3 regions of the Rahnella sp. R3(2024) genome follow, and region 1 is predicted to be linked to each of the others. Evidence: predicted binding sites of a transcription regulator. Region 1 holds the regulator's gene; each other region holds the start of a gene.
What was found. The regulator PurR, encoded in region 1, represses purine synthesis genes. The targets are predictions, from matches to a motif close to CANGCAAACGTTTGCNTG.

Region 1 (4,276 bases):
ATCACGCAAGGTCAACGTGGTGATAAGGAGGATCACCGTAACCCCCGTCAGCAGAGCGAAAATCGCTTCCCAGTCAAAGTGATTCAGTACCCATGCGCCGAGCAGCGGTGCCAGAGCCGGCGAGAGTGCGACCAGCGGCATGATGCTGGCGAAGGTTTTTTTTGCCACATCCGGTGAGAAACGGTCAACGACGATCGCCTGCCATGTGACTGCGGCGGCACACACACCAACGGCCTGTAAGAAACGCAGCGCCAGCAGCGCACGCACATTTTCCACCCACAAAATACCCAGACAGCCAATGGCAAACAGCGTCAGGCCGATAAGCAGCACCGGTTTACGGCCAATGCGGTCGGAGAGGGGGCCCCAGAGCAGTTGTCCGATCGCGAAACCACCGAGGAAAATACTCAGGCTGGCGCTGATCATGCCCGGACTGGTCATCAGGCTGATTTGCATCGCGCTGAAGGCGGGAAGATACATATCTGTGGCTAAAAAGCCGAGCATGCTCAATCCGGCGAGATAGAGCATAAATCCAAAGGAGGGTTTCATTTTTGTCTCGTTAATTTATGTATTGCAGATGATGTGATGCAGAAAACAGTTGGGATGCAGAGTTTAACGCTTTGATAACAGTCTTGTGAAACGCTAATATTTGCAATCTGCTGTGAAAAATATTGAAGGCTAAGTGATGTGGTCAGAATACGCCCTTGAAGTAGTTGATGCGGTAGCACGTACCGGTAGTTTCAGCGCAGCAGCGCAGGATCTTCACCGTGTGCCTTCTGCCATCAGCTATACCGTTCGTCAGCTGGAGAACTGGCTGGCTGTTCCTTTGTTTGAACGGCGTCACCGTGACGTGGTGCTGACGCCTGCCGGAAAAGTTTTCGTTGATGAAGCACGGATTCTGACAAAAAAAATGATAGCTACGCGTCGGCAGTGCCAGCAGGTCGCAAACGGCTGGCGTGGCGAGCTGCGGGTGGCGGTAGACCGAATTGTGAAACCCGCCAGAACGCGGCGGCTGGTGCTCGATTTCTACCGTCATTTCCCCGATACGGAACTTATCATTCATTCCGAAGTATTTAACGGCGTCTGGGATGCGCTGGTCGATGGCCGCGCAGACGTGGCAATTGGCGCGACGCGGGCGGTGCCGGTGGGCGGGCGTTTCAGTTTTCGCGATATGGGTTTTATGGATTGGCACTGTGTCGTCAGCCCTCAGCATCCGCTTGCGCATCTCTCCGGCAGGCTGAACGATGACCAACTGCGGCCTTATCCGGCGCTGTGTCTGGAGGATACTTCGCGCACCTTACCCAAGCGTGATACCTGGACGCTGGATAATCAGCGGCGCCTGGTCGTGCCTGACTGGACTTGCGCGCTGGAGTGTCTGAGCGAAGGTTTATGCGTAGGGATGATGCCGGTTCATCGCGTGAGTCATCAGATTGAACAGCAGAAATTACAGGTTCTGGCGCTGGAGAATACGTTCCCTGACAGCCCGTGTTGCCTGACGTGGGATCAGAGTAACTCCTCTCCTTCGCTGGCCTGGCTGCTGGAATATATGGGCGATACAGAAACGATGAATCAGGAATGGTTACGGGATTAGAAAATAAACATCCACCTCTCCGGGAGGCGGATGTTTACTGGTGTGATAAATGTTTGGTCAGAACGTAACTCTTATCCCCGCATTGGCCTGATGGGAGTTAATACCCTCATCGTCTCTGTTTAAACGCTGCTGATACCGGAAGCCAGTATTGATCGGGACGAGAAAAAACGCCTGCACAGGCAGGCGTCAGATTTTTGTTAACGGCGATAATCGCGGAAAGGGCCGTCGGCTACTGACCGGCGCTCGACCAGTTTGGGATGGACCTCAATGGTCTGTGATTCTTCGCGTTTGCTGATAATTCTGTCCAGCAGCATGGTAAACGCCATTTCGCCCAGACGCTCTTTCGGCTGATGCACAGTGGTTAATGCCGGAGAGAAGTAACGCGCATTTCGCACATTGTCATATCCGATCACCGAAATATCCTGCGGTACGCGTAAACCGAGCTCATCTGCCGCACAGATAGCCCCCATCGCCATCACATCACCGCCACAGAAAACAGCAGTAGGGCGCTGTTTCTGCATCAGGATTTTGTGCATCGCCTGATACCCCGATTCCGGTTCGAAATCACCCTGAACTACCCACTCTTCGCGCAGAGGAATGTTGGCTTCGTTCAGCGCCTTGACGAAACCCTGGAACCGACCGCCACCGGTATTACGCGCCAGTTGCCCTGGGATCACGCCAATATCACGATGCCCGCGTTCAATCAGATAACGACCGGCCATATAACCGCCTTCGAAGGCGTTATCGATAATGCTGTCAGTGAAGTTTTTGCGCGCCTCGCCCCAGTCCATGACGACCATCGGAATGGAGCGGTATTCTTCCAGCATATTCAGCAGTTCATCCGGATATTCCGCGCACATTACCAGCAAGCCGTCGACGCGTTTTTGCGCCAGCATTTGCAGATAGGCCTGTTGTTTCTCCAGATTATTATGCGAGTTACACAAAATCAGCGTGTAGCCTTTGGAGAAACAGCTGTTTTCAACGGCTTCAATGACTTCGGCAAAGTAGGGCGCTTCACTTGAGGTCGCCAGCAGGCCAATGGTTTTGGTGTTATTGACCTTCAGGCTGCGCGCAACGGCGCTTGGCGAGTAGTGAAGCTCTTTGATAGCCAGCAGAACCGCGGTTTTGGTGTCTTCGGCGACGAAACGTGTTTTATTGATGACGTGCGACACGGTTGTGGTGGAAACGCCAGCGCGCTTAGCGACATCTTTAATCGTTGCCATGTAAACAATGACTCCTGAACTCACGTGTTTCAGCACGTTAGCATTATGTTAATCGTTTGCTTGCGTGGATTTCACTGCGAGCTTTTAAAAAGGCAGTGAAATCGTTGGGTGGATTCGTCAGAGTGAGGCGCAAAACGCTCTCGGGTGAAATCGACCGGCACACAGGCGTGGTAACCGACAATTTTCTCTTATAATGCAGCAAAGTGGAAGTGTTATTGTGGAATATCGCGCATGAATCAACGCGGGATTTTAGCGATGAAGTATGAGAAAATGCGTTGGCACACATTTTATGTGGCTTAATGAAACGCCACAATTGATCCGTAAGGGGGTTTTATGGACAGTAATCTGAAATTGTCGTTGATTACCACCGTTTGCGCGTTGCTTATGATTATCGCTTTCAGCTTCACCGCAGTGATGAACTAAAAGCTCTGTCATCGGGCAACAAAAAGGGCGAACCCTATACAGGGATCGCCCTTTTTCAATTTTGCACATTGACCCTTTTTCGCCGACATTCTTCCCTGCACAAACGCTTCGTTAAATGCTATTCAGTGATGATTAGCGGAACTTCAAATTTAACGAACTGCTTATTATCGGATCGTTTTCGGGGTCATTACCCGACGTGCACCTACATAATGATCTTGCCAGTAATCGTCGCCCAGTGAGGTAATTTTGATGTCTTCACCGGTACGCGGAGACTGAATAAACTTGCCGTTACCGACGTATACCCCGACATGGTCCGCGGCACCGCGGTTATTAATTCTAAAGAAGACCAGATCGCCGGACTCCAGTTCACCGCGTTTCACCGGTGCGGCATCGCGCAGGTGGTACATCTCGTTGGCGGTGCGTGGCATTTTGATACGAATCAGATCTTTATACGCGTAATACACTAAACCACTGCAATCGAAACCGGTATTGGGTGAGGTACCACCCCAGCGATAAGGTTTGCCGACCTGGTGCATCAGCTTGGTCATCGCCGTTTGCTGAGCATGCTGATAACGTTTCTTGTGGGTCGCGCTTAACGTAATGGGCTTGCTGTCTTCTTCGGCTAATTTCTTGCCTTTTCGGTGTCGGCCATACGCTTCTTTCTTGCTGGTCTTTGCGGTGGTGTTTTTCGCCAAAGCCCGGGTTTTACTTTTCTTATCTGCTTTGGTTTCAGCTCTGGTGGTTTTGAGTGTTTTTTCTTTCTTACTCTCGGCCTTACTTTCAGCCCGCGTCGTTTTCACTGTTTTGACAGAAGAGGCCTTTCGCGTCACCAGTTCGGTGCTTTTGACTCTCTTACTGGCATTTTTTTCCTGACTCTGTTGTTCTTTCACCGGTGCCACTTTGGTTTTTTTAGTGGTTTTCGCTGCAACCGTTTTTCGCTTTCGACGTTCCTCAGGGGCAACCTGATTAACATGACTCTTTCGCTGATCGGCAGAAACACGACTCTGCGGTGACGCATGAGCAATATTCAGAAACAGCTGGG
Region 2 (4,276 bases), 1.8 Mb from region 1:
CTTCTGCTCCAACAACCACTCTTTACTGATCCAGCGCTTTTTGGCTGATAATGTCTGAGAACTCATATCTGATTACTCCTGCGTCACGCGGTATTGCTTGCCGACAGCGGCTGCCATCAACACTTCTTGCGTAGCCTGTGCTATCGGGAATTCACCGCTTAAATGACCTTCGTGCATCACCAGAACCCGGTCACTCATGCCAATGACTTCAGGCATTTCTGAGGAAACCAAAATGATGCTTAGCCCTTCGCGCTTGAACTGGTTAATAAGCTGGTAAATTTCTTTTTTTGCACCGACGTCAACGCCGCGCGTCGGTTCGTCGAGGATCAGGACTTTTGGCCGCGTCATTAATCCGCGGGCAATCGCCACTTTTTGCTGATTACCACCGGAGAGCAGGCCAATAGGCTGCATCATCGATGGTGTTTTAATATTGAAGAGACGAATGAAATCTCCGACAGCCTGTTGTTCATCAGCATGTTTGAGACGTCCGCCGCCGTGGCTGAAATAACGCAGCGCTGTCAGCGACATGTTCTCTTTCACTGACATCCCAAGCACTAAACCATCACGTTTGCGGTCTTCAGAAATGTAAACGATGCCGTTCGCCAGCCCGTCCTGCGGTGAGTGAGTCACCACTTCGCGGCCATCCAGTGAAACGTTGCCACTTTTGCGCGGCAACGCGCCATACAGGATTTTCATCAGTTCGGTACGACCCGCACCCATCAACCCGGAAACGCCGAGGATTTCGCCGCTGTGCAGATCAAAGCTGACGTTATCCACGCCCGGCCCGCTGACATTACGCACCTGCAAACGCAGCGCACCGCGTTCATGATTAATGCGGGGATATTGTTCTTCGAGGCGACGGCCAACCATCATTTCAATCAGCGTGTCTTCCTCCAGCGAACTGACCGGACGCTCAGCGATGAACTGCCCGTCGCGGAAAACGGTGACGTCGTCGCAGATTTCAAAGATTTCTTTCATACGGTGGGAGATATACACCACGCCGCAGCCAGCCGCTTTCAGCTCACGAATGACGCTGAACAGAGAGGCGGTTTCGGTATCGGTCAGGGCATCCGTCGGTTCATCCATAATGATGACTTTGGATTCAAAGCTCAGCACCTTGGCAATCTCGACCATTTGCTGGTCGCCGATGGATAAATCCCCCACCAGCCGGTTGCTTTTGTAACGCAGATTCAGGCGCGCCAGCAGTTTATCGGCCTCGGCATACATCTTTTTCCAGTTGATGCGGCCAAAACCGTTCACAAACTCGCGGCCAAGGAAGATATTCTCGGCAATGGTCAGTTGAGGGATTAGGTTTAATTCCTGATGGATAATGCCGATCCCGGCTTCCTGCGACGCTTTCGGACCGTTAAACACCGTTTCCTTTCCGAGGAAATGCACTGAACCGGCATCTTTTTGATAGATGCCGGTCAGCACTTTCATCATCGTGGATTTACCCGCGCCGTTTTCACCCACCAGCGCCATGACACGTCCCGGATAAACGCTGAGCGCCGCGCCGGAAAGTGCTTTTACGCCGGGAAAGGCTTTATCAATCCCTGTCAGTTGCAGCAAAGGTTGCATAAAGGCCTCAGAAGGTTACGCCGGCACACAGGATCACATTCGCGTACGGCGAACATTCCCCGCTGCGGATGACAGCCCGACTTTTTTCGGTTTGCGCTTTGAATGCCTCATGACTGACGTAATCCAAAGCAATGGTGTTTCCCTGGTGTTGTTCGAGTTGTGTCAAACGGGCGAGTAACGCTTCATGGAGTTGAGGATTTTTCGTGAGGATTTCCTCTGCGAGGATAGCCCGCTCAACCTGCATCTCGTGTGTCACTACCTCTAAGACTTGTAAAAAGGTGGGAACTCCCTGGGTTAGCGCCAGATCGATGCGCTGGCAAGCTGCTGGCACCGGAAGTCCGGCATCGCCAATAACCAGCTGATCGGTATGACCTAACCGGGCAATAACAGTTGAGATTTCGGCATTTAACAGCGGTGACTTCTTCATTTTGACTCCTACAGCGAAACGTTTCGCTCACGGATGAGTTTATGAAAATGTCCGCACAAGGCAACGAAGATGTGATGGAATTGTGATCAGCGTCGAAACGTTTCGCTGAATGATTCAGAAATCAGAGGGCAATTTGAGTTAGTCGTTTCAGAAAGGATTACGCGCAAACAAAACAGGGTACCCGAAGGTACCCTGTCAGAGACTCAACTGAACGTCAGATTTCCACCTGAGTACCCAGTTCGATAACGCGGTTCGGCGGGATCTCAAACTGATCTGGCGCGCGCAGGGCGTTTCGGCTCAGGGCCATAAACAGCTTACCGCGGAAGTAGAGATACCACGGACGCTTGGTCAGGATCAGCGATTCATGCGACATAAAGAACGACGTTTCCATCATCCGGCACGGCAACCCTTCCAGACCGCAGCGATGGAAGATCTCTTCCACATTCGGCGTTTCTTTAAATCCGTAACTCGCCACCACCCGCCAGAACGTTGGCGACAGTTGCTCAATGGTGACGCGCCGGACGTTATGCACATAAGGCGCATCTTCCGTTCGCAGCGTCAGCAAGACCACCCGCTCATGCAGCACTTTGTTGTGCTTGAGGTTGTGCAGTAAGGCAAAAGGAATGACGTTGATGGCACGGGACATGTAGACCGCGGTGCCCGGAACACGAACCGGCGGCGATTTCTCCAGAGAAGCGATCATTGCCTCGAGAGAATTCCCGTGTTCGTTCATACGGCGCATAAGACGGAAGCGCTCGCTTTTCCAGGTGGTCATCACGATAAACATGCACAAACCGAGCGTCAGCGGCAACCAGCCACCGGAGAACAGTTTGGTGGCATTCGCGGCGAACAGTGGAATATCCATAAACAGCAGACCGATCAGCAAAATTCCCACCAGGAACGGTTTCCAGTGCCAGTTTTTCAGCGCCACCGTGCAGGAGAGAATGCTGGTCAGCACCATGGTGCCGGTCACGGCGATACCGTACGCCGCCGCCAGATTGCTTGAATGCTCGAAGCTGGCGATAACGATAACCACCGCGAAATACAGCAACCAGTTTATGGCCGGGATGTAAATCTGACCCGCTTCCATTTCCGAGGTGTGGATGATGCGCATTGGCGGTAAGTAGCCCAGTCGCACAGCCTGACGCGTCAGGGAGAACACACCGGAAATCACCGCCTGAGAAGCGATGATGGTCGCTAACGTGGCTAAAACCAGTAACGGAATCAACGCCCAGTCAGGAGCCAGCAGGAAGAAGGGGTTTTTGATCGCTTCCGGATTTTTAAGCAGCAGCGCGCCCTGACCGAAATAGTTCAGAACCAGAGACGGCAATACCACGGTGAACCAGGCCAGACGGATCGGGAATTTCCCGAAATGGCCCATATCGGCATACAGCGCTTCCACACCGGTAATCGACAGAACCACCGCGCCGAGTGCCAGGAAGGAGAAGGATTTATGCTCAATAAAGAAGTTAACTGCCCACATCGGGTTCATGGCACGCAGCACTTCCGGGTTCTGCATGATGCTGTTCACGCCAAGAACCGCCAGCGTCAGGAACCACACCAGCATTACCGGGGCAAAAAGTTTCCCCACGATACCGGTACCGTGTTTCTGAATAATGAAAAGCAACGTCAGGACAGTAATAGAAAGAGGAACGATATAAGGATCAAGGGACGGTGCCGCGATCTCCAGACCTTCCATCGCGGAAAGCACTGAGATGGCCGGCGTGATCACCACTTCACCATAGAAGAAGCTGCCCCCGATGAGGCCGAGGATCACCAGAACCGCCGTGGTGCGTGAGGACGTATTCCTGCCCGCCAGAGACATCAGCGTCAAAATACCGCCTTCGCCCGCATTGTCCGCCCGCATCACATAAGTGAGGTATTTGAGCGACACAATCAGGATCAGCATCCAGAAAATCAGAGAAAGAAAACCAAATACGACGCTAGGCTCAACATTGAAACCATAGTGTCCGGAAAAACACTCTCTTAAGGTATAGAGAGGACTGGTACCAATGTCGCCATAGACCACACCAATGGCGGCCAGGGTTACTGCTGGGAGTGACCGTTTATGTTCAGTGCTCATATTTCGTTTCTTTTTTGCTCGAACATCCGTAAGCGATGCGTGCGCTCAGTCCAATGATGCCCACTAAAAGGCGCACAGTATGCACGAATAAATCAGATTGCCTACCCTTAAATGTGCAGCTAAACCGGCGTTCAGATGAACGAGGTCACAATTCTGATAATAGAAAATTTTTAGTAATCAACAAGCTA
Region 3 (4,276 bases), 580 kb from region 1:
GGCTTCGTCGATAATCAGCCAGTCAGCGCCGTTGACCGCCCCTTCGCGACACAAGGTCAGCAGAGCATCAGGCGCTATAAACCGTACCGACTCCGGTGCATGACAGAGAATGTGATCAACCGAACGTTTGCCCGGCGCCGTCACCCAGCAGATGCCCGGCCACTGTGCTGTCAGCATACCTGCCAGCGTTGATTTGCCACGGCCACGCGGCGCAGTCAGCACCCACACACCGGATTTTGCCTGCATCAGCCGTTGCAGAATCGTCTGCTGCTGCGGCGTTGGCTGACCATCAGGCGGCAGCCACCGTGCCGCAACGGGCAACGGGGAAAGTTCAAAATCGGTGTCTTGTCTGCACAGTGCAACGTGCGGCGCGTTTTGCAGCAAACGCTGAAAACGATGGATAAAACGGGGCGTGGCGATCGGTTGCGGCTGTTCACTCCAGCGCAGGCTGTCGCTGTCGGGCTGTTGCGCCCAAAGCTGCCATGGCGGCACCAGCAAAATCAGCCAGCTTCCTGCTTTCAGCGTGCCGGAAAATGCAGCCAGTGCCTCAACATCCAGCCCGCTGCGCGCATCAAAAATGCCGTGTAAAACGTCCTGACCCAGCAGCGTCCGGGCCGCAGAGGGTGAGCAGGCGTTCACGCCGGCGGGCGGCGAATCACTGAGCCACAGCCAGTCGCCTTCGCAGCCTGCCGACACATGTCTGGCCTGCTCTTCACACCAGCCCGCTTCCCCGCTAAATACCAGTAAACGCCGCACACCCTGGTGCTGCATCTGATGCTGTAATGAGGTCAGGGACGTGGCAGGCATGTCAGCTTTTCCCTACCAGCATCGACAGTAAACCGGCGGCGATCAGCGGCCCGACCGGCACGCCTTTAAACAGCGCGACGCCGAGCACGGTGCCGACCAGCAAACCTGCAACCAGATGGGGCTGCGTTCCCATCAGCGTCAGACCGCGCCCGCCCAGCCACGACACCAGCACGCCGACCAAAATAGCGGCAATAGATTTCCAGTGCAGGAAGGAATGCACAATGGTGCTGGCACTGATTTTCCCGCTGGCAATAGGCGCCATCACTCCGACAGTCAGAATGATAATGCCGATGGTCAGGCCGTATTTTTCTATCCAGGGGAAGAAGTTGTTCAGCGGCGTGATACGTACCGTCAGCAGGAAAAACATCGCGATAGTCACCGCGCTGTTATGACTGATAATGCCGAGCCCGGCAAACACCAGTAAGATCAAAAGGGTTGGATCGAGAAAAGCCATAGCGTTCCCTGCGTTTTCCTGTCAGGAAGTAAAAAAGGCTCCGGGGAGCCTTTTGAATCGGTCATTGATTATTGAACAGTTTTTGCAGCCAGACCAGAACTGAATAGCCTGCATTTCGCCGAATCAGAGGCTGGCAAAGGTGTTGCACTGATCGGGATTACCGGTATCAAAACCGCGCTTGAACCAGGTATACCGCTGCTGAGATGTGCCGTGCGTAAAGCTGTCCGGCACCACGCGCCCCTGGCTTTGCTGTTGCAGACGGTCATCGCCGATCGCCTGCGCGGCGTCCAGCGCCTCTTTCAGATCGCCCTCTTCAAGCACATTTTGTTGCTGCATGGCATGTCCCCAGACGCCGGCGTAGCAGTCAGCCTGGAGTTCCATTTTCACCGACAGCTGATTCACCGCCGCCTGCGATGCGCCCTGCTGCATCTCGCGCACCTTGCGTTCAATGCCCAGCAGATTTTGTACGTGATGGCCGACTTCGTGCGCCACGACGTAACCCTGTGCAAAATCACCGCCCGCGCCCAGTTTGTTCTGCAGTTCCTGATAGAAGGAGAGATCGATATACACCGTGCTGTCCGCCGGGCAGTAGAACGGCCCCATAACCGACTGGCCGGTACCGCAGCCGGTGCGGGTTGCGCCACGGTACATCACCAGTTTCGGTTCGCGGTAAGTCATCCCCTGTTTCTGGAAGATTTCTTTCCAGGTGTCTTCTGTAGAAGCGAGGATCACCGAGGTGAATTTCGCCTGCTCGTCATCTTTCGGGCTGATGGATTGCGATTGTGTCTGCTTTTGCACACCACCGGACTGCCCGCCATCGATAAGCGGTGTCAGATCAATGCCGTAATAACCGGCGACCAGCACCACGATAATAATCACGATGCCACTTTTCCCACGGATCGGCAGACGCATTCCGCCACCGCCCGGACCACCACCGGAGTTGGATCCCTGTCCGCGTCTGTCTTCCACATTGTCGCTTTCGCGACGCCCTTGCCAACGCATACTCCACCTCCAGACTGTTTTTATAAAGACTAGCCAGCGCGCGCGGTTAATACCATCTGCGCAAGGACGTAATTTTAGGTCAGAAGGCATTAAATGAAATAAAACAGTGGGGAAAAGGGGAAATTAAATGCGCAGGAAGAAATCGGGTGGCACACAAATACCACCCGGTTTGATACAGCCCCGCTACGTAAACGATTGCGCGTCAGGGCTGAAAACTGACTGACGATCAGTCCAGTTTCACACCGATGCGGCGAGCAACTTCTTCGTAGGCTTCGATCAGGCCACCCAGACTCTGGCGGTAGCGATCTTTATCCATCTTGTTCAGGGTTTCTTTATCCCACAAGCGGCTGCCATCTGGCGAGAATTCATCACCCAGTACGACTTCACCGTTGAACAAACCGAACTCGAGTTTGAAATCGACCAGAATCAGACCGGCATCATCAAACAGTTTGGTCAGCACGTCGTTGGCTTTGTAGCTCAGCTCTTTCATCCGTGCCAGATGCTCTTCGTTCACCCAACCGAAGGTTTTGCAGTAAGACTCATTGATCATCGGATCATGCATCGCATCGTTTTTCAGGAACAGATCGAACAACGGTGGATTGAGTACCAGACCTTCTTCAATGCCCAGACGTTTTACCAGCGATCCTGCAGCACGGTTACGGATAACGCATTCAACCGGGACCATATCCAGTTTTTTCACCAGCACTTCGTTGTCAGACAGCAGGCGTTCCATTTGTGTCGGAATACCGGCTTCTTCCAGCTTAGCCATGATGAAATGGTTAAATTTGTTGTTAACCATGCCTTTACGGTCGAACTGCTCAATACGCTGACCATCCAGTGCTGACGTATCGTTGCGGAATTCCAGCACCAGCAGGTCCGGGTTTTCTGTGGTGTAGACGGTTTTCGCCTTGCCGCGATACAACTCAGCTAACTTTTGCATCTTTACTTACTCCAGTGGAAAAAACAGATGTAAAAAGGGGCCGAAGCCCCTTGGTATTATTTTGCACTGCTCTGACTAAATGCGGCCTGCATGACCGCCACCATCGCGTCGTTCTGCGACTGGCTGAGAGCATGTCCTTTTGGATCAAGGAACTGCAAGCTACTGCGGTTGTCGAGGTCGCCAACCTGAAGTTTGTAATCACCGGATGACAGACCCGGATCTTTCGCACCCAATGTCTGCCACGCATCGTCATTCAACGGTTTGTAGGTGACGGATATTGTGCCCTGCGGACGGCTGCTGTCGGTCACTTTCATGCCGGCTTTCGCCAGGGCATTCGGCAAGCGATCCCACACCACGCCATAGCTGGTACGCACGATCAGCACCGGCAGGCCGGTATCGTCTGCGCCGCTCTGCACGTCGATCTCGCCAACGCGACGATTATCGAGACGGGCTTGCGTATCCTGCTGCACTTTATCCAGATTTGCGGTAATGGAGTTCATCATCTGGCTGTTATAACGCTGGATTTCAGCCGATGTGGTGACCGCTTTATCCTGCTGTTTCAGTTCAAGCGTTTTCACGGTCAGGGCTAACTGGTAGCTCTGCTGTTTCACGCTGATCTGATAACGGCCCTGATACTGGAAGTCTTCATCTGCACGATTCCAGTTAACGAAATCAGTGGTCAGCGTCTGGTTAGCATCATCACGGTTAGCGATGGTGTAATTGTTTTGCTGAACGGCTTTCACCACGTTGTTCCACAAATCACGGTTCTGAGCGGTGTTTTCCAGCAGCACGGTACTGCTGTCGCCGGAGAATTGCGTTTGTGAACCGTTCAGCAAGGCCAGAGGCTGCATCGGTGGACGGATGTCGAGCTGTTTGCCCACCGCACCTTGCATTGCACCGGCCTGAACATCGTACGTTCCGTTCTGTACAGGCAGAATCATCCCGGCAGGGGCTTTCAGCTCATGCAGGGCGGGTGCATCCAGATAGGATTCATCGCCGCTCACCTGGCGCTTGTAGCGCTGGTCGCTTGAACAGGCCGCCAGCAGCATGATCAGGGAAACCCCAACCACTTT

Region 2: rbsD (D-ribose pyranase) is a predicted target of PurR. The motif match lies at 2,017-2,034, and genes of this name have one in related genera.
Region 3: ABSH60_RS15160 (neutral zinc metallopeptidase) is a predicted target of PurR. The motif match lies at 2,448-2,465, and genes of this name have one in related genera.

The regions. Positions count from the first base shown of each region.
Region 1 is NZ_JBHGBU010000001.1:3,959,139-3,963,414, forward strand. Features, by position in the region: gene punC (purine nucleoside transporter PunC) at 1-546, opposite strand, end outside; gene punR (DNA-binding transcriptional activator PunR) at 683-1,588, shown strand; gene purR (HTH-type transcriptional repressor PurR) at 1,786-2,811, opposite strand; gene ABSH60_RS18060 (YnhF family membrane protein) at 3,145-3,234, shown strand; gene ABSH60_RS18065 (NlpC/P60 family protein) at 3,399-4,276, opposite strand, start outside.
Region 2 is NZ_JBHGBU010000001.1:2,133,685-2,137,960, reverse strand. Features, by position in the region: gene rbsC (ribose ABC transporter permease) at 1-66, opposite strand, end outside; gene rbsA (ribose ABC transporter ATP-binding protein RbsA) at 73-1,578, opposite strand; gene rbsD (D-ribose pyranase) at 1,586-2,005, opposite strand; gene kup (low affinity potassium transporter Kup) at 2,220-4,088, opposite strand.
Region 3 is NZ_JBHGBU010000001.1:3,377,675-3,381,950, reverse strand. Features, by position in the region: gene ABSH60_RS15170 (GNAT family N-acetyltransferase) at 1-807, opposite strand, end outside; gene ABSH60_RS15165 (DUF441 domain-containing protein) at 809-1,261, opposite strand; gene ABSH60_RS15160 (neutral zinc metallopeptidase) at 1,385-2,263, opposite strand; gene purC (phosphoribosylaminoimidazolesuccinocarboxamide synthase) at 2,490-3,203, opposite strand; gene bamC (outer membrane protein assembly factor BamC) at 3,260-4,276, opposite strand, start outside.